Regions from separate parts of the Kribbella sp. NPDC050470 genome, predicted to be linked through region 2. Evidence: riboswitches for the same ligand, from Rfam matches in the RefSeq annotation. Region 2 holds a riboswitch; the other holds the start of a gene.

Region 1 (10,091 bases), on a different contig from region 2:
CCGCACCACCGCTACCGCCTGTCCGCCTGGATGCGCACCGCGGCGAACAACACCGAGACGATGCTCGGCGTCCGCACCCTGCGCGGCCAGACCATCGCGCAGAAGTCCGGCGGGGCGCACCCGGCGTACGAGAAGGTCAGCGTCGAGTTCGACTCCGGCCGTGAGTCCCTGATCGAGCTGTACGGCGGCTTCTTCGGCCGCGGCCAGGACGTCTGGCTGCAGCTGGACGACGTCGTACTGGAGGAGATCAGGTAAGGCGGGCCTACTGAGGCTGAGCAGACCGTCGGCGGGACCGGCGGGATCCGGTCCGGCGACGGACCGGACGGCGTGGTCCGACCAGGCGTGGCCCGGCGAGGCGATCCTCGAGTCGCCGGGCCTCGCGGCGGATCGGCTGGGCGACGTACTCACCGAGGATCACACCGGACGCGATGGCGACACCGATCGCGACCGCGGTCGCGAGGCTGACGATGCCGATCAGGTTGCCCAGTCCCATCAGCTCGTAGAGGCCCTTGTAGATCGTCAGTCCCGGCAGCAGCGGAATGGTGCCCGACACAACGACCACCAGCGGCGGCACTCCGGTACGCCGACCCAGCGAGTAGCTCCCGAGACCCACCACGAAGGCCGCGGCTGCCGTCGACCACGCCGGCCCGAACGAAGCCCGCGTCATCAACGTGAAGACCAGCGACCCGAGCGCCCCGATGATCGCGACCGGGAGCAGCACCCGCAGCGGCGCGTACGACGCGTACGCGAACGCGACCGCCATCAGCGCACCGGACCCGACCATGATCGGCAGGTTCGCCAGCTGGATCGTCTGCGCCTCGATGCCGACGTTGAGACCGAGCTTGATCCCCACCGTGAGGCCGAGGCTCACGCCGGCGATGATCCCGCCGGTCAGCAGCATCGCCTCGAAACTTCGGGCCGCCGCCGTCACGTAGTACCCGGTGAGCGCGTCCTGGACGGCACCGGTGAGCGCGATCCCGGCCAACAGCATGATGATGCCTGCGGCAACGACCAGGGACGGTTTCACCGGCGCGTGGACGGCGTACAGGACCAGCGCGACCGCGGTGGCGACGAACGCGCCCGCGACCTGCTGGTAGAAGGCAGGCAACCGCTGCCGGTTGAACCACCGGTTGTTCAGGTCGATCACGATCGCGGTGACGACCGCGACCAGCGTGATCAGCCAGCCACCACCGAGCAGCAACGTCGCGCCACCGGCCATCACCCCCCAGGCCAGCACGGCGCTCCAGCGTGGGTACGGCGGTCCCGCCGACGTCAGCCGCGCCAGCTCGCGACTCGCTTCGTCCCGGGTCACGTCGCCCCGGGCGAGTCGCCGTACCAGCCGGTCGACGTCGGTCAGCCGGGAGAAGTCCTGCGAGCGGTAGCGGACCAGGCGGATGTGGGTCTCGGGCGCGACGTCGGGCGCCGCCTGGTACGAGATCGCCATCGAGGTGAAGGTGATGTCGACCTCGCAGCCGCGCAGCCCACCGGCCGCGGTGACGCCGAGGATGGTCGCGGTCGCGTCCGCCGTACCGGCGCCGCTGGACAGCAGCACCTCGCCGACCCGCAGGGCCAGGTCGAGCGTCCGGTAGACGTCTTGCTGCTCCTCGCGATCCATCAGGCGTCGAGCAGGCGGTTGGCCATCGCCAGGTCGGTGATCAGGATGTTGACCCAGCCGCCGAGCAGCGCGGCCCGGATCGCGGAGAACTTCCGGTCGCCGCCGGCCACCCCGATCCGGCGCGGCACCGCCAGCAGCTCCTTGGCGGTCACCCCGATGACTCGCTGGTCGAACGTCGAGCGCACGTGCTTTCCCTCTTCGTCGAAGAACCGGAAACAGACGTCGCCCACCGCGCCGAGCCGGCGCAGCTCGTCCTGGTCGGCCTCCGCGACCGCGTTCCCACTGCGCTGCAACAGCGGTGAGGGCTCGAGGCTGCCGATCCCGACCAGGGCGTCGGTGAGCTGTCCCCAGGTGCCCAGAACGTCCCGAACGGACACGTCGTTCATCATCGCCCGCCGGACCGCCGGGGTGCCGACCAGGCCCGGGGCGGGCAGGTAGACCGGCATCCCGCCGGTCAGCTCGGCGAACCGGGCGGTCAGCCGGGTGGCCTGCATCTGTACCGCGGCGTCACCCAGCCCGCCGACGATCTGCACCACCCGGTCCACGACCGGCACGCTCTTGCGCGGCATCCGGTCGACGGCGCTGATCAGGGTCTCGCTCCAGGACGAGATACCGATCACATGCCCGCCGGTGAGCGTCATGTCGATGTACGCCGCCGCGCCCGAGCCGAGCGCCGGGAGCACGTCGTCCGCCACGCCGAGGGTGTCGACGACGACCGCGTCCCGCAGTCCGTACCGGCCCTGGAGCTCGTCCTCGAGGTCGCTGTGCACGCCGCTCGGCATGGTCACCACGGTGTGCACGATGCCGACCTCGACGGCCTGCTTGAGCATCCGCGACACCCGCGCCTGGGACAGGTTGAGCTCAGCCGCGATCTTCGGCTGCCGGATGCCCTTCTCGTGGTACATCCGGGCCACCTTCGCCAGCAGCCGCAACTCGTCCAGCCCTGGCTGGCGCACCGCGCGGTTGTTCACGTCGAGACCCCCTAACAAGCGACGACTATAGGTCAGCCAGGCAGATGTAGACGCGGGGCTGTCCACCGGGGTCGGGGAGGACGTCGCGGGGCGAGTCGCGCTTGCCGGCGGCCACCACCGAGCCGTCGCGGGGGTCGATGATCGTGTACGGCAGCGGCACGTCGTCGTCGAACACCGGCACCGGGCCGCCGTGCTCGCGGTAGATGATCAGCAGCCGGCCCGGCACGCTCAGCGCCCGGCCGGAGATGACCCGGGTCCAGTCCGGCTCCATGTCGGTCGTCGGCAGCCCACGCAGGATCTTGGTGAGCAGACCGACGTACGACGACCCCTCGAAGCCGACCGCCTCCCGCCAGCCCGCGCCCGGCGCCGCGAAGAAGTCCGCGTGCCCCGGCTCGTCCGGATGCAGCTTCCACTGCCACAGGCTGCCGGCGCCGTAGACGACGCCCATCGTCCCGCCCGCGCAGAGGTTGCTCCACGCCTCGTGACCCTGCCACCAGCCGGCGCCGACGCCGGTCCGCCCGGTGTTCTCGTACGTCGGTTCGCCGTTCGCGATCGCCTTGACGGGCCGGTTCCGCCACATGTCCGCAACCCGCTCGGGGACGTGTTCACCGCTGTGACCCGTCTGGCACCACTGGAAGTCCAGCCAGTCCGCATCCTGGTGCGCGTCCGCGTGGATGTGCGGGCGGTAGTGGATGCCGGTCGGCTGCTCGTAGCAGTCCGTCGCGTGCACCTCGGCCCCGCCGGCGGCGATCTGGGGCTCGCGACCGGATCCGTCCCCGCCGACCAGGTAGATCGCCGGCTGAGCGCCGTACCGGGCGACCAGGTATCGGCAGTAGCGGGCATACTCCTCCGGCGGTACGACGGGCCCGGCTACCTCGAGGCCCTTCCAGCCGAAGCCGTGGAAGACAGGCTGGAGCACCGGGACCAGCCCGTGCTCGACCAGGATCCGGAGCAGGTCGTCGAGGTACTGGAAGTACTCGATGTTCGGCTGGTTGAGGTGCCCGTCCGGGAGGTCCTCGAAGCCGACCGCGAAGCCTTCGTCCTGGGTGCGGTCGCGTGGGCCGACGGCACGCATGTCCGGCTGCACGGTCATCAGCAGGACCGCGTTGAACCCCTTCGCCTGCCGGTCGGCGGCGTACTCCCGGACCTGCTCGGGGGTCGCTCGCCAGGGCAGCGCCCAGGCGGTGTCGCCCGCGAGGATGGCTGGCGTGCCGTCCGCGTGCACCAGGCTGCGACCGCCGGGCGACATCCGCCAGAAGCCGCGTGCGTAGAACGGGTCGTCCTGCCCGGGATCAGCCGGTTCCACGTCGAGCTCGCCGCTGTCTGAGCCGCTCGTCCAGGTCCACCGGCCGGGCGACGGCGCGGCGAAGCGGACCCGCCAGGTGTCACCGCCGTCCCAGAACGCGGGCCGCCGCAGCCGGAGGCCGCTCTCGTGCTCGAAGTCGGCCCACTCCTCGGCGGCGTACGGCTCCTCGTGGTTGCGCGTCAGCGTCAGCTCGACTGCACGCCAGACTGAGATGGACATGACACTCCAAGGGTGGTTGTGACGGATAGACTGAGCGGCGAACAGCAAGACCACACGTGCTCTGGGGTCGGTGAAATTCCGAGCCGGCGGTGACAGTCCGCGACCCGCATGTCCGCAAGGAGATGCGGTTGACCCGGTGGAACTCCGGGACCGACGGTGAAAGTCCGGATGGGAAGACGCACGTGGCAGGTCTTCGCGGTGCGCTGTCGGCGTTTGCTGCCGTGGTGCCCGCGGAGCTTGTCGTTGCCCCGGAGTACGGCGCCAGTTTCACGCCGAGAGGACAACGACCGTGAGCACCGCGACCAAGACCCGGCTGGACACCGTCCGGCGCGCCATCGACGAGCTCGCCCTGGGACGGCCGGTCGTGGTCGTCGACGACGAGGACCGCGAGAACGAGGGCGACCTGACCTTCGCCGCGAGCCTGGCGACCCCCGAGCTGATGGCGCTGCTGGTCCGGCACACCAGCGGCTACGTCTGCGCACCCGCCGCACCGGAGATCCTCGACCGGCTCGAGCTGCCGCTGATGGTGCCGGACAACCAGGACAGCCTGCGGACCGCGTACACGGTCTCGGTCGACGCGAGCAGCGGGGTCGGGACCGGCATCTCGGCCGCCGACCGGGCCCGGACGGTCCGCGTGCTGGCCGATCCGGCGGCGCAGCCCACGGACCTGATCAGGCCCGGTCACATCCTCCCGTTGCGGGCAGTGCAGGGCGGTGTCCGGCAGCGGCCCGGTCACACCGAGGCCACGGTCGAGCTCGTCCGGCTGGCCGGGCTGCCGCCGGTCGGAGTGATCGGCGAACTGATGAACGACGACGGCACCCTGATGACCGGGCCCGACCTGCGCGCGTTCGCCGACACTCACGGTTTCGCGATGATCTCGATCGCCGACCTGGTCAGCTACTTGGCTTGAGCAGCCGGCGCGCGGCGTCCGCGATGCCGTCCGGCGAGAGCCCGTAGCGGTCCAGCAGGTACCCGGCCGACCCCGTGGGCGCGAACTCGGGGATCCCGAGGATCGACACCCGCGCCGGGTGCTGCTGTACGACGGTCTCCGCCACCGCACCGCCGAGGCCGCCGCCGGACACTGCCTCCTCCGCGGTGACGATTCCGGCCGTCTCCCGCGCGGCCGCGACCACGGCCTCGACGTCGAGCGGCTTCACCGTCGGCATCGACAGCACCCGGGCCGAGATCCCTTCGGTGGCGAGCTGCTCGGCCGCGGCCAGCGCCCGCCACAGCACCGTCCCGTTGCTGATCAGCGTCACGTCGTCACCGGCCCGGACCGTGATCGCCTTGCCGATCCGAAACTCGTAGTCGTCGGCGTACACCTTCGGCACGCTCATCCGGCTGACCCGGATGAACACCGGCCCGTCCGAGGCCGCCGCCCAGCGCAGCGCCGCCGCGGTCTCGATCGGGTCGGCCGGCACGATCACGGTCAGGTTGGAGATCGCCCGCAACCAGGCGATGTCCTCGATCGAGTGGTGCGTCGGGCCGAGCTCGCCGTACGCGACGCCCGGGCTCATCCCGCAGAGCTTCACGTTGGTGTTCGAGTAGGCGACGTCCGCCTTGATCTGCTCCAGCGCGCGGCCGGTCAGAAAGCAGGACGCGGCCGAGACGAACGGGATCCGGCCGCCGTTGGCCAGGCCGGACGCGACCCCGACCATGTCCTGCTCGGCGATCCCGACGTTGATCAACCGGTCCGGGAACGCCTTGCGGAAGCTGTTCAGCTTGCTGGACCCGACCGAGTCGTTCACCACCCCGACGATCCGGTGGTCCGCGTGCGCGAGCTCGGCGAGCGTCTCGACGTACGCGTCCCGGCAGTCGTACCGCGGCTGGTCGGCGATCGAGGCAGTCTCGACCATGCTCATCCGCGTCCTCGCTTCGCTCCGGGCGCGGATGAGACACGAGGCCGGCTGTGCTTGATGATGCCCTCGCTTCGCTCGGTCATTGGAAGCTCCTTGGTGTATCCGGGAACAACAGCCTCCAGCTCGGTCAGCGCCTGCTGGAACTCCGCCGCGTCCGGCACCCGGTGGTGCCAGGCGACGTTGTTGCTCATGAACGAGATCGGGTGCCCCTTGTGCGTGTGGGCGATCACGAAGGTCGGCTTGCCGGGCCGGAAGGGTACGGCAGACAGCACGTCGAGCAGCTCGCCGTGGTCGTGACCGTTCACCTCCACCACCGCGAACCCGAACGCCATCGCCTTCTCCGGCAGCGGGTCCAGGTCGTTGGTCTCCTTCGTGGTGGCGCCCTGCTGGAGCCGGTTCCGGTCGACGATCACGGTCAGCCGGTCCAGCTGGTACTGCGAGGCCGCCATCATCGCCTCCCAGTTGCTGCCCTCCTGCAGCTCGCCGTCACCGACCAGCACGTAGGTCCGGCGCATCGACACGTCCAGCTTGGCCGACAGCGCATGCCCGACCGCGACCGGCAGCCCGTGGCCGAGCGGACCGGTGTTCGCCTCGACCCCGGCGACCTTGTTCCGGTTCGGATGCCCGTTCAGGGCCGACTCGGGCTTGAGGAAGGTGGCGAGCTCGTCGACCGGCAGGAACCCGAAGGCCGCCAGCGTGGTGTAGAGCGCCCCGGCGACGTGGCCCTTGCTCAGGATGAACCGGCCGCGCTCGTGCGCGGTCACCGTGTCCGGCGTGATGTCGAGCACCGCGCCGTACAGGGTGGCCAGGATGTCGATGGCGGAGAAGTCACCGCCGATGTGGCCGGCGCCTGCGTGGTGGACCAGCTTGAGGTCCTGGATCCGGATCTGCCGGGCCGCCTCGGCGATGTGCGCCACCTGCTCGGCCCGGCTGCTGTGGATCGGCAGCCGCCCGAGCACCGGCATCGTGGTGTGTTCGACGGTCAGTGTCATGCGAGCTCCGCCATCGAACTCAGGAGCACCTTCTGCACCAGCTTCTGCGCGGCCAGCGCGTCGTGCGACGCCTGCGCCGCGGCCAACGCCTCGTCGTCAAGTACGTCGAGCGCGTGGTGCACCGCCTTGAGGAACCGGATCGCCTGCTTGGCCGCCTCGACGCTGTCCTCGCGGAACGGGAACTGGTCCAGCTGCCAGACACCCTCCCAGTTGTTCTTGCGCAGCGTGTGGAAGAACTCGAACGTCTCGACCAGGTGCACCGAGCCGACCACCATGTCGTCGTCCCAGCCGCGCAGGTTGTCGTTCACGTCGATCGCGAACAGCCGGTTGTAGTCGATCGCCAGCTGGGCGGCGTCGGCCGGCGTCTCCTGGCCGTACAGCGAGTGGCCGAAGTCGAGCAGGATGCCGAGGTTCGGCAGGCCGATCTTCTCGATCCCGAGCAGCGTCCGGGCGACGTTCGGGAAGATGATCTTCACCCGCGGCTCGCGCGGCTTGTACTCGATCACGAAGTTGATGTCCGGGTGCGCGGAGACGAGCTCCTTCAGGCCGTCCAGCGCGAGGTTCCAGATGTCGCGGTAGTCCACCTGGAACGGGTAGTCCCAGCCGTCCTGACCGGGCCAGAGCTTCACGTACGAGCAGCCCAGGTCCTTGGCCAGCTCGGTGGCGTTGTGCATCAGCTCCAGCGCCTGCTTGCGGACGCCGGGATCGGGGTTGGTGAAGGATCCCTTGACGAAGTCGCGGGTGTAGATCTCCGGGGTGATCGCGATCGCCTTCAGGTTGTTGCGCTTCAGTGCCTCCTTGACCTCGTCGAGCGCCCCGTCGTACCCGGCGAACGGCCAGTTCAGGTCGACGACGGACAGGTCGCCGACGGCGCCGGCCCGGTCGATCTGCTCGAGCAGGCCGACCGGGTCGCCGTACCCGTCGGTGGCGTAGCGGTCCTTGTACGTCGCGAAGTGCCAGATACCTGCGCCGAAGACCGGCATGTCAGTCATTGGTGGTTACTCCTTCGTGTGGGGCGGTTTCGGTCAGCCCTTGAGAGAGCCGGCGGTGAGGCCGCCGACGATCCAGCGCTGCAGGAGGGTGTACGCGATCAGGATCGGCACCACGGCGATCAGGATGCCCGCCGCGAGACCGGTGTTGTTGTTGGCGAACTGGCCCTGGAAGTTGAGCAGTCCGACCGGGATCGTCTTGTTGGCGTCGGAGTTCAGCAGGATCAGCGCGAACAGGAACTCGTTCCAGGTCGCCACCGCGTCCAGGATCGCGACCGTGACCAGCGCCGGCAGGGACAGCGGGAGCACGATCGTGAAGAACACCCGCCAGTCGCCGGCGCCGTCGACCTTGGCGGCCTCGATGATCTCGTCCGGGATCTGCCGGAAGAACGACTGCAGCACCAGCACCTCGAACGGGATGCCGAAGGCCAGGTACGGCCCGATCAGCCCGAAGATGCTGTCGGTCGCGCCGGCCTGACGCATCATGATGAACACCGGGACGATGGTGATGTAGATCGGGATGGTCAGCCCGAGGAACACCGAGAACATCACGGTGGTGCGGAACTTCATCCGCAGCTTGGCCAGCGCGAACCCGAGCATCGCCGCGATCAGCACGCCGAGCGGCACCTTGATCAGCGCCAGCAGCGCGCTGTTGCGGTAGGTGGTGGCGAAGTTGCCGATCCCCCAGGCGTCCTTGAAGTTCGACCAGGTGAACTGGTCCGGCCAGGACAGCGGCCCGTTGCCGATGAAGTCCGACAGCGGCCGGACCGCGGTGATCACCAGCAACGCCAGCGGCGAGATCCAGAACAGCGCCACCACGACGAGCACCAGCGTGATGACCAGGCCCTTGCGGCCCTTCGGCTCCTGGCTGACCGGCTCGGTCTGCTGCAGTACGACGGGCGCGTCGACCCGCACGGGTGCGATCGAGGTCATGGGGCCTCCCGGCCTGGACTGAGGAACGGAGGGAGCGAAGCGACTGGAGAGACGAGGGAAGGCCGGGAGTTCCAGCCCCATGACCTGCCGCGCGGCAGCGCGGCATTCAGCACAGTCATGACGCCTCCTTCGTCTGGGACCGGACGTACGGGATGCCGACGGCGACCGCCACCAGGGTGATCACCACGGCGATCGCGGTGCCGTAACCGGCCTGGTAGTACTGGAAGACGTTGGCGTACATCCACGTCCCCATCACCTGCGTCGCCGTACCGGGGCCGCCGTACGTCATCGCGTAGATCATGTCGAAGACCTTGAACGAGTCGATCAGCGACAACGCCAGCACGATGTAGTGGGCCGGCCGCAGGCTCGGCATCGTCACGTGCCAGAACTGTTGCCAACGGCTCGCACCGTCGACCGTCGCGGCCTCGTAGAGCTCGTTCGGGATCCCTTGCAGGGCGGCCAGGTAGAGCAGCATCGGGAAGCCGGTGCGCAACCAGATGGCCGGCACCATCACCGCCCACAACGCGGTCGAGTCCTGCCCGAGCCACGGCTGCGCCAGCCCGTCCAGCCCGAGCAGCCGCAGGAACGAGTTGATCGCGCCGTACTGCGGGTTGTACAGCCAGCCCCAGATCGAGGCGATCGAGACCAGCGGGAGGACGGCGGGCGTGTAAAAGATCAGCCGCAGGATCGGCTTGCCGTGCACCTTGCCGTTCAGCGCGATCGCCAGCGCGAGCCCGATGATCGTCGGGACCGCGATCGTCACGACGGTCCAGATCACGTTGTTCCGGACCGCTGTGACCACGACCGGGTCCTTGGGCAGGTCGACGTAGTTCTGCAGCCCGACGAAGTTGTACGTCGCGCTCAGGCCGTCCCAGTCGGTCAGGCTGAACCACAGTGACGACAACGCCGGGTACACCAGGAACGCGACGTACACCACCAAGGCGGGCAGGGCGAACAACCAGGGTGACCACTTGCCACCCTTCTTGGCCTTCGCGGCCTTGGCAGGCTTGGACAGTGCGACCGTCGCCATCAGCCCTACTCAGCCCTTCGCCCAGGCGGAGACGATCTCCTGCATCTTCTTCGCCGCGGCCTCCGGCGTGACCGATCCCTGCAGCAGGTCGCTCTGCACGCTGAAGTACTGGTCCGCCTCCTTCTTCGGGAAGGCCTGGTCCTGGATCGTGTAGAACGGGTTGCTCCCGTACTTCTG
Region 2 (10,091 bases):
GGCTAGGGCCGCGGCCACGCTGAGGATCGTCACCTGCCTGGCGGGACGTGAGCTGCGGGCGGTGCTGAGTGCGTGCCGGGTCTGTGGGTTAGTTCAGGAGGAGCCAGGCGGCGGTGGCTAGGAGTGCTAGTCCGCCTGTGAGGCTCAGTGAGGCGAGCCAGACCAGTGGGCGGTTTCGGGGGCGAGTGCCTTGCGTTGGGGTGACAGTGGGCGAGGCGGGGGTGCTGGGCGCGGTGGCGGTTGCTGGCGAGGCGGGCGTGCCGGGGGATGTGGAGGTGCTGTGCGGGGCGGGGGAGCCGTGCGGGGCGGGGGAGCTGGGGGATGCGGGGGTGCTGTGCGGGGCGGTGGTGGTGGAGCTGGAGCCGGTGGGGGAGCTGGAGGTAGTGGGGGATGGGGCTGCGGGGTCCGTGGGGTGGCTTTGGGTGGAACTGGGTCTGGCGGGGTTGGGGTTGGTGGTGGCTGCGGACGCGGTTGGTGTGGGTGCGGCGGTGGGGTGGGGGGACGGTGGTGAGGTGAGGTGTATGGCGGCCGTGTGAGTTGGTGCTGCCGGCTGATGGTCGGTGTTGGTTGGGGATGGGGTTGCGGGTGAGGGGGTGCCGGCGGGCGCTGAGGGCTTGGGCGCGGGGCCGGTGGGGGTCCAGGGGGGTGGGAGGGGTGGGAGTTGGTCGAAGACTTCGGGGGAGTCGGGGTGGGTGGACCAGGGAGCGGTGTTGGCGGGTGGGAGGGCGCCGGACTCGGCCAGGAGACGGCCGGCGGCGTGGGCTGTGGTGGGGCGGTGGGTGGGGTCGGTCGCCGTACTGCGGTGGATGAAGTCGGCGAGGGGGCCTTCGACGGGTGGGAGTTTGCCGTCGGGGCCGGGGCGTTCGCCGGTGAGGAGTTCGGCGGCGACGGCGCCGACGGTGTAGAGGTCCTGGCGCGGGTCGGGGTCGGCGCCGGCGAGTTGTTCGGGGGCGAGGTAGCCGGGGGTGCCGAGGATCGTGCTGTGGCGGGTCATGCGTGGTTCGTCGAGCAGGCCGGCGATGCCGAAGTCGGACAGGCGCAGGTGCGGGCGGCCCTCGCCGGTGGCGTCGAGGAGGAGGTTGGCGGGCTTGAGGTCGCGGTGTACGACGCCGGCCGCGTGTACTGCGGACAGGCCGTGCAGGAGTTGGTCGAGCAGTACGGCGACGTACGACGTCGGCAGCGGGCCGTGGTCGCCGAGCAGAGTCGCTACCGAGCCGCCGCGGACGAGGTCCATCGCGAACACGACCTTGTCGTCGTCGGCCGCCCAGCCGTGCGGTGCCACCACGTGTGGGTGGTCGATGCGCAGCGACTGTTCCCGGACGAACCGCAGCAGCGTCGCGGCGTCGTGCTGGCCGAGTACCTTAGCCGCCACGTACGCCGACCGTCGCAGGTCCCACGCCCGCCAGACCGAGCCCATTCCACCGGTCCCGATCAGGTCGATCAGCCGGTACCGCCCCGCAAACGCCTCCACCGGCAAGAACCTACCGCCCCACCAGTCGACCCATCGACCGCGCTCGAGGACGCATGCAGGCGGGGTAATCGGGAGGCGGGGGTGGGGGTGGGGTGGTGGAATGGGGTGAGTGAGGGACTCCAGGGTTGTGGCCGCACCGGGGGTGGGGGTTCGGCGGGTTGTGGCGGCGTTGGCTGTCACGACGACGGTGGGGTACGGGGTGCTCACGTATGCGTTCAGCGTGTTGCTGGGGCCGATGTCGCGGGAGTTGGGGATCTCGACGACGACCGCGGTGGGGGCGTCGACGGTGGCGGTGCTGGTGACCGGGGTGATGTCGATTCCGGTGGGGCGGTGGCTGGACGCCCGGGGTGGGCGCGCGTTGATGACGACCGGGTCGGTGCTGGCGGCGGTCGCCGTACTGGGGTGGTCGCAGGTCCAGAACACAGTCCAGTTGTACGGCGTCTTCGTGGGGATCGGGATCGCGTCGGCGATGGTGCTCTACCCGCCTGCGTTCGCGGTGGTGGTTGCCGTGGCGAGGCCGGAGTCGCGGACCAAGGCGATCCTCACGATCACGCTGGTCGGTGGGCTGGCGAGCTCGATCTTCATCCCGTTGACCGGGTGGCTGGAGCACGCGCGTGGGTGGCGGGGAGCGTTGGTCGTCCTTGCTGGTCTGGTGGCCGTGATCGCGATTCCGCTGCATGCGTTCGCGGTACGGCGGAGCATGCCGCGGCTCGCGCCGGGACAGCCGAAGGGATCGCCGCGGCGGGTGCTCAAGGACGCCGGGTTCTGGGTGCTCGCCGGCTCCTTCGTCGTACATAGTGCGGCCTTGGCCGTGATCTCGGTCCACCTGGTGCTGTACCTGATCAGCCTCGGCCACCGACCGGCGACAGCGGCGACGCTCGCCGGGTTGCTGGGGCTGCTGTCGGTGACCGGACGGATCGTCGCCAGTGTCTCGGCCCGGTGGTTGCCGATGGCCACCATCACGGCCTGCGTCCTGACCGTGCAGGGCGTGGCCATCTCGTTGCTGCCGGTAGTGGGTCAGCAGATCGGCGGGGCGGTCGTCTGCCTGACGCTGTTCGGGCTCGGGTTCGGGGTGTCGTCGATCGCGACGCCGGCGATCCTGCTCGACCGGTACGGCGCCGACGGGTTCGGCACCATCTCCGGGATCCTGACCACGCCGGTCACGATCGCGAAGGCAGTCGGGCCGCTGGGTGGCGCGGCGCTGGCCGAGGCATTCGGGTACCGGCCGCTCATCCTGACCGTCGCGGCGGCCTGTCTGACCGCCGCGGCCGGGCTCGCCGTCACGCAGCGGATGCCCAGGATGTGACCTGGGTCCTGGCCCGCTGGACCAGTGGTGGCACACTTGAAGTACGAGTGAACCCACTCGCGTGCTCCGGGGTCGGTGTAATTCCGAGCCGGCGGTGACAGTCCGCGACCCGGCCGCAGCAGTCGAGCGGCCGGTTGACCTGGTGGAATTCCGGGACCGACGGTGAAAGTCCGGATGGGAGGCGCACGCGATCGGCGGGTGCGCTCTGACGTTCGGCAACGCGACCCACAAGGTCGACGCGACCCCGGACGGCAGTGCGTGTGCGCCGGTTGTCACGAACCCCGGAGTGCGTCCGTGACAACGAGGGACCGTGAGTGAACAACGCTTCGCCGATCGACGTCGCCTGGATGCGGCGTGCGGTCGAGTTGGCCGCCAAGGGCATCGGTAGCACGCACCCGAACCCGGTGGTCGGCTGTGTCATCACCGGCCGCGACGGGCATCCGGTCGGTGAGGGATTCCATGCCGTTGCCGGTGGCCCCCATGCCGAGGTCGAGGCGCTGGCCATGGCCGGCGAGCGGGCCCGCGGCGGTACCGCGTACGTGACGCTCGAGCCGTGCAACCACACCGGCCGGACCGGTCCGTGTGCCGACGCGTTGATCGAGGCCGGTGTCGCCCGCGTGGTGTACGCCGTACCGGATCCGAACCGGCAGGCCGCCGGCGGCGCCGAGAAGCTGCGGAACAAGAACATCGTGGTCACCGAGGGCGTGCTGCGGGACGAGGCGGAGGCGGTCAACCACGTGTGGCTGCACAGCGTCCGGATGGGCCGCCCGTTCGTCACCTGGAAGTTCGCCACCACCCTGGACGGGCGGTCGGCCGCCCCGGACCGGACCAGCCGGTGGATCACCGGGCCGATCGCGCGCGCCGACGTACACCGGAAGCGCGCCGAGTGCGACGCGATCGCGGTCGGCACCCAGACGGTGCTGGACGACGACCCAGAGCTGACGGTCCGCGACGAGCACGACGTACCGGCGGCCCGGCAGCCGCTGCGGGTCGTGGTCGGCGACCGGGAGATCCCGGAGACCGCGCAGGTCCGCAACGACCGCGCGGAGACGCTGATCCTGCCGACGCACGACCCGGCCGAGGTACTGCGCCAACTCGACGACCACCACATCCGGCACCTCTGGCTCGAGGGCGGCCCGACGCTGGCCGCCGCCTTCCTGCGCGCCCAGTTGGTCGACCAGATCGTCGCGTACGTCGCCCCGGCCGTGCTCGGCTCCGGGTACGCCGCGATCGGCGACCTCGGCGCGGAATCGATCGACCACCTTCGGCGGTTCAAGCTAGCGGACGTCACCCGTCTCGGCGACGACGTCCGGCTGACCCTGACTCCTCTTGGAGGGAAGTAGATGTTCACCGGCATCATCGAAGAACTCGGCGCCGTCGAGTCGCTGGACCTGCTGGACGGAGACGCCGCCCGGCTCACCATCAGGGGCCCGAAGGTGACCGAGGACGCCGGCCACGGCGACTCGATCGCGGTCAACGGCTGCTGCCTCACGGTGATCGAGCACGGTGACGGCGTCTTCACCGCCGACGTGATGCGCGAGACCCTGCAGCGGACGAGCCTGGGCAGCCTGGACAAGGGCTCGAGCGTCAACCTCGAGCGTGCGGTCACGGCCCACGCCCGGCTCGGTGGGCACATCGTCCAGGGCCACGTGGACGGCACCGGCACGATCGCGAGCCGGACGCCGGGCGAGCACTGGGAGGACGTCCGGGTCGCGACCACGCCCGAGATCCTCAAGTACGTCGCCGAGAAGGGCTCGATCGCCATCGACGGCGTCTCGCTGACCGTCACCGACGTGGACGACGCGACCGGCAGGTTCGGCGTCAGCCTGATCCCGACCACGCTCGAGCTGACCGTGCTCGGCCGCAACCAGGTCGGCGACACCGTGAACCTCGAGGTCGACGTGATCGCCAAGTACGTCGAGCGGCTGCTCACCGCCAAGGGAGTGGACCGGTGATCGACTGGTTGCTGCACTCTGAGGTGGAGATCGCCGGCTCGCCGGTGCTCGTCCGCGAGATCGTCGGCAACGTGTTCGGCCTGGGCAGCGCCCTGTTCGGGATGCGCCGGCTGGTCGCCGCCTGGCCGGTCGGCATCGTCGGCAACGTCCTGCTGTTCACCGTCTTCGTCGGCGGGATCTTCGACACGCCGCAGGACAAGGACCTCTGGGGCCAGGCCGGTCGCCAGGTGTTCTTCGCGCTGGTCAGCCTCTACGGCTGGTACCGCTGGTACCAGACCCGGCACGGCGGCGCCGGCAAGGCGGTGCAGCCGCGCTGGGCGACCACCCGCGAGCGGTTCGAGCTGCTCGGGTTCGCGGTCGTCCTGTACGCGATCTCGTACTTCGTCCTGCGCGAGCTCGGCTCGTGGGGACCGCAGTGGGACGCGTGGATCCTGACCGGGTCGATCCTGGCGACGTACGGGATGGCCCGCGGATTCGTCGAGTTCTGGCTGATCTGGATCGCCGTCGACGTGGTCGGCGTACCGCTGCTGATCCAGGCGAAGTTCTACCCGTCGGCGACGATGTACATCGTCTACGGGCTGTTCTGTGTCGTCGGGTTCGCCTCCTGGTGGCGGATCCAGAACCGGGAGCGCACCGTGGCTCCGGAACCAGTGGTGGTGGGCTGACATGGGTGACGTGCTGAAACTCGACACGATCGAGCACGCGATCGAGGAGATCCGGGCCGGACGGCCGGTGATCGTGGTCGACGACGAGGACCGCGAGAACGAGGGCGACCTGATCTTCGCCGCGTCCAAGGCGACGCCGGAGCTGCTGGCGTTCCTGATCAGGTACAGCTCCGGCGTGGTCTGCGTCCCGATGGAGGGCGCCGAGCTGGACCGGCTCGGCATCCCGCTGATGACGCCGCACAATCGGGAACGGATGCGGACGGCGTACACGATCTCGGTCGATGCCCGCGACGGCATCAGCACCGGGATCTCGGCCGCGGACCGTGCCCGGACGATCCGGGTGCTGACCGACTCCGCGTCGGAGCCGTACGACCTGGTCCAGCCGGGGCACGTTTTCCCGCTGCGCGGTCGCGACGGCGGCGTCCTGGTGCGGCCGGGGCACACCGAGGCGTCGATCGACCTGGCCCGGATGGCCGGGCTGACGCCGGCCGCGGTGATCTCGGAAATGGTGAACGACGACGGCACGATGAAGCGCGGTCCCGAACTGCGCGAGTTCGCCGACGAGCACGGGCTGGTGCTGGTGTCGATCGACGACCTGATCCGCTACCGGCGCCGTACCGAGAGCCAGATCCAGCGCGTCGCGACCACCACGCTGCCGACCCAGTACGGCGATTTCGTTGCCCACGGCTACCGGAACATCGTCGACGGGTCGGAGCAGCTGGCGCTGGTCCGGGGCGACCTCGGGGCCGGGCCGACACTGGTGCGGCTGCACTCGGAATGCCTGACCGGTGACGTGTTCGGGTCGCTGCGGTGCGACTGCGGACCGCAGCTGGACGAGGCGCTGCGCCAGGTCGCGGCCGAGGGCGGCGTCGTCGTGTACCTGCGTGGTCACGAGGGTCGCGGGATCGGACTGCTGCACAAGCTGCAGGCGTACGAGTTGCAGGATGCGGGCCGCGACACGGTCGACGCGAACCTGGACCTCGGGCTGCCCGCGGACGCCCGGGACTACGGCACCGGCGCGCAGATCCTGGCCGACCTGGGCGTCACGTCCGTCCGGCTGCTGACCAACAACCCGGACAAACTGGCCGGCGTCCAGGGCTACGGCATCGACGTGGTCGAGCGCCGCAGTATCTCGATCGACCCGACCGAGCACAACCTGCGGTACCTGCGGACCAAGCGCGACCGGATGGGCCACCACCTGCCCGCCGGTGTCCTCGCCGAAGAGAACGGAGCCGGCTGATGTCGGGCAGTGGAGCACCCACCATCGAGACCCCGCGGGCCGACGGCGCCCGCGTCGCGATCGTCGGAGCGCAGTGGCACCCGAAGGTGACCGACGCCCTGGTGGCCGGCGCGATCCGCGCGCTGGACGAGTCCGGCGTCACCGACTACACGGTGATCCGGGTGCCGGGATCCTTCGAGCTCCCGGTCGCGACGTTGCATGCGGCCAAGAGCGGGTACGACGCGGTGATCGCGCTCGGCGTCGTGATCCGCGGGGACACCCCGCATTTCGAGTACGTCTGCCAGGCCGCGACCGAGGGCCTCATGCAGGTCGGCGTGACCACGGGCGTCCCGATCGGCTTCGGCGTACTCACGTGTGACAACGACCCGCAGGCGCTCGACCGCGCCGGCCTCCCGGACAGCCGGGAGGACAAGGGGTACGAGGCAACCCAGGCCGCTCTCTCGACGCTGGTGGCGATCCGTAGCCTTTAGCCTCATGGACTGGCACCGCTGGCACGGCGACTACGACGTACCCGGTTCGTTCCTCGCGCGGCGTCTGGAGGTTGTGCAGGCGCAGCTCCGGCTGGCGCTGGATGCTGCGCCGCCGGGCCCGCTGACGGTGGTGAGTCTCTGCGCCGGCGAGGGCCGCGACCTGCTCGAGGTGCTTCCAGCGCATCCGCGCCGGGACGACGTGCGGGCTCGGCTGGTCGAACTCGATCCACGCAGTACGGCGGTTGCCGCCGAGGCGATCCGGGTCACGGGGCTGACCGACGTCGAGGTCGTCGAGGGCGATGCGGCGTTGACGGATCAGTACCGCGGGCTGGTGCCGGCGGACGTCGTACTGGCGTGTGGGGTGTTCGGGAACGTCGTGGACGCGGACATCGAGCGAATTGTCGAGACGTGTCGGCAGTTGAGCAAGACCGGTGGGACGGTGATCTGGACTCGGCATCGGGGTGCGCCCGATCGGGTGCCGGCGATCTGTGGGTGGTTCGAGGAGCGCGGGTTCGAGCGGGTGTTCGTCTCCGATCCGGAGGCCGGCTTCGGGGTCGGCGTCCACCGGTTCGGCGGGATGCCGGAACCGCTGGTGCTGGGGCGGAGCATGTTCACGTTTGTGCGGGACCTGTGAGGTACCGGCCGCTGGTTTGGTTGGCGGTGGCAACGTTCTCGACGGGGATCGACGGGTATGTGCTGGCGGGGTTGTTGCCGGCCATCGCTTCGGACTTGCGGGTCGTCGAGGCGGCGGCTGGGCAGCTGGTGTCGGCGTTCGCGTTGACGTCGGCTCTGGCGGCGCCGTTGCTCAGTACGGCGACGAGTCGGTGGGAGCGGCGTCGTACGATCGCGATCGCGTTGGGCGTGTTCGTGGTCGGGAATCTCATCGTCGGGCTTGCGCCTACCTATGCGGTGGCGCTCGGCGGGCGGGTGGTGGCGGCGCTGGGTGGGTGTCTGCTCAATGCTGCTGTCACTGGGTATGTGATTGCGCTGACGCCGGTCAAGGATCACGGGAAGGCGTTGTCGTTCGTGCTTGGCGGGTGGATGGCGGCGACTGCGCTCGGGGTGCCGGTCGGTCTGGTGCTGGGGCAGTCGAGTTGGCGCTTCCCGATGATTCTGGTCGCGGTCGTGGGGACGGTCGCGTTGGCCGGGATCGTGCTCAAGCTTCCGCGGTTGCATCTTCCGGCCGGGACGTTGGCCGATCGTCTGCGGCCGCTTGGCCAGCCGCGTCTGCTGGCCGGGCTGCTTGTCACGACGGGGATTCTGTGCAGTAGCTACACCTGCTTCACGTACGCCACGTTGATCCTCGATCCGGCCTTTCCCGCTGAGTGGATGATGATCCTGGTCATGTTCGGGTACGGCATGGCCAGCATGCTGGGCAACGCGGTCACTGGGCGGCTCACTGACCGCTTCACGGCGCTTCGGGTGCTGACCGTCGTACTGATCGGGCTGTTGCTGGATGCTGTCTTGGCTGCGCTGGTGTTCAAGGTCAGCGGCGTACTGGCTGTCGTTGGCTTGCTGTGGTTCTTTGCCGCCGGCATCGGCAATGGCGGGGCGGCCGTCCCCCAGCAGGCGCGTCTCGCCTCCCTGGCCCCCGATTCCGCAGCCATCGTGATGGCCCTCAACGGCAGCGCCATCGCCCTCGGCTGCGCGTTGGGCAGCGCCCTGGGCGGCGTGGCCCTCGCGGCTGGCACTCCCGCCCCCGCGCTCCCGGCCGTGGCCGCGCTGATCCTGGCGCTGACCCTGGCCCTCCACCTGCTCGTCGCAAGGACCCGCCAATACGAAACGGTGTAGCCGTGGGGCCGTCTTCCCACGCGGCCACTCCTTCGACGCGACCACCACACGCGCTCCCACGGTTCCTTGCGTGCTACCGCCCGCACAGTGCTCGGCGCCTTCCGGCCCGAAAATCGTGACCTCTCGTCCGAGCGAGCGTAGGCGACACGGTTCCCACCACCGCTCGGAGGGATATCCGTTCGACCTGTGGGTTCTCCCCGTGCGTGCCAAGGGAGAACCCACAGCTGGGCCGGATAGCCCCTCGTCCGAGCGAGCGGGCGTAGCGACACGGTTCCCGCCACCGCTCGGAGGGATATCCGTTCGACCTGTGGGTTCTCCCCTTGCGTGCCAGGGGAGAACCCGCGGCTGGGCCGGATAACCCGTCGAGTACGGCGTCGGGGGCAACCGGCCGCTGGTGGGTGTCGGTAGTTCGGCGTGGCGCCGGCATCGGGTTGGTGTGCGGACGGACGGTTATCGCTGCCGGACTGTGTAGGTCAGGTGGGTTACTCGTTGCGTCGGTTCCGCGCGGACGGGGTCCAGAGCTATGCGGCTCGCGTCCACGCCCTCGAAGAGGCGGACGCCGGAGCCGAACAGCACGGGGGACAGCGTGATGGAGAACTCGTCGATCAGGCCGGCGTTCAGGTACTCCAGAATCGTCGCGCCGCCGCCGGAGATGCGTACGTCGCGGTCGCCGGCGGCAGCGCGGGCCTGGTCGAGCGCGGTCTCGATGCCGTCGTTGACGAAGTGGAAGGTCGTACCGCCGGGCCGCTCCCAAGGGTCACGCTTCTCGTGCGTCACGACGAAGACCGGCGTGTGGAACGGCGCGTCCTCCGGCCAGGAGAGCTCGCCGGCGTCGAACATGCGCTTGCCCATGACGTTCGCGCCGATGCGCTCGAACGTCGCCTGCGCGATGTCGTTGTCGCGCCCTTCCTCGCCGCCCTTGCCGAGCTTCAGGTTCTCCCGGAAGAACCGCTGCGGGAACGCTGCCTGATGGAGTTCCATCCACTGCGCCATCCAGCGCCGTACCGAGGGGTCGTCGGGCTTCTTCTCGGGCCCGAAGAGGTCCTCGACGGGCACGGCCTCGGGGGCGATGAACCCGTCCAGCGACATCGATACGCTGAAGAACACCTTGCCGGCCATCAGCCCTCCACTCCGTTCCGGATCTCGGTGACGTAGGCAGCCAGGTTGTTCAGGGTCTGCCGGCCGCCCTCAAT

The links. A riboswitch is a leader RNA that binds a small molecule or an ion and turns the genes downstream of it on or off. The one in region 2 is predicted to bind FMN.
Region 1: another riboswitch for FMN. It lies ahead of ribB (3,4-dihydroxy-2-butanone-4-phosphate synthase); the one in region 2 lies ahead of ribD (bifunctional diaminohydroxyphosphoribosylaminopyrimidine deaminase/5-amino-6-(5-phosphoribosylamino)uracil reductase RibD).

The regions. Positions count from the first base shown of each region.
Region 1 covers NZ_JBITHV010000004.1:81,694-91,784, reverse strand. Annotated here, with positions in the region: gene ACIBGM_RS12390 (DUF4185 domain-containing protein) at 1-255, shown strand, start outside; gene ACIBGM_RS12385 (threonine/serine exporter ThrE family protein) at 263-1,615, opposite strand; gene ACIBGM_RS12380 (sugar-binding transcriptional regulator) at 1,615-2,604, opposite strand; gene ACIBGM_RS12375 (DUF4038 domain-containing protein) at 2,612-4,111, opposite strand; FMN riboswitch at 4,164-4,297, shown strand; gene ribB (3,4-dihydroxy-2-butanone-4-phosphate synthase) at 4,401-5,021, shown strand; gene ACIBGM_RS12365 (transketolase C-terminal domain-containing protein) at 5,005-5,973, opposite strand; gene ACIBGM_RS12360 (transketolase) at 5,970-6,962, opposite strand; gene ACIBGM_RS12355 (sugar phosphate isomerase/epimerase family protein) at 6,959-7,954, opposite strand; gene ACIBGM_RS12350 (carbohydrate ABC transporter permease) at 7,988-8,884, opposite strand; gene ACIBGM_RS12345 (sugar ABC transporter permease) at 9,000-9,914, opposite strand; gene ACIBGM_RS12340 (extracellular solute-binding protein) at 9,924-10,091, opposite strand, start outside.
Region 2 covers NZ_JBITHV010000012.1:359,042-369,132, forward strand. Annotated here, with positions in the region: gene ACIBGM_RS35300 (protein kinase) at 89-1,471, opposite strand; gene ACIBGM_RS35305 (MFS transporter) at 1,632-2,777, shown strand; FMN riboswitch at 2,835-2,968, shown strand; gene ribD (bifunctional diaminohydroxyphosphoribosylaminopyrimidine deaminase/5-amino-6-(5-phosphoribosylamino)uracil reductase RibD) at 3,092-4,120, shown strand; gene ACIBGM_RS35315 (riboflavin synthase) at 4,121-4,732, shown strand; gene pnuC (nicotinamide riboside transporter PnuC) at 4,729-5,397, shown strand; gene ACIBGM_RS35325 (bifunctional 3,4-dihydroxy-2-butanone-4-phosphate synthase/GTP cyclohydrolase II) at 5,399-6,637, shown strand; gene ribH (6,7-dimethyl-8-ribityllumazine synthase) at 6,637-7,107, shown strand; gene ACIBGM_RS35335 (methyltransferase) at 7,112-7,741, shown strand; gene ACIBGM_RS35340 (MFS transporter) at 7,801-8,898, shown strand; gene ACIBGM_RS35345 (dihydrofolate reductase family protein) at 9,349-10,017, opposite strand; gene ACIBGM_RS35350 (SRPBCC family protein) at 10,017-10,091, opposite strand, start outside.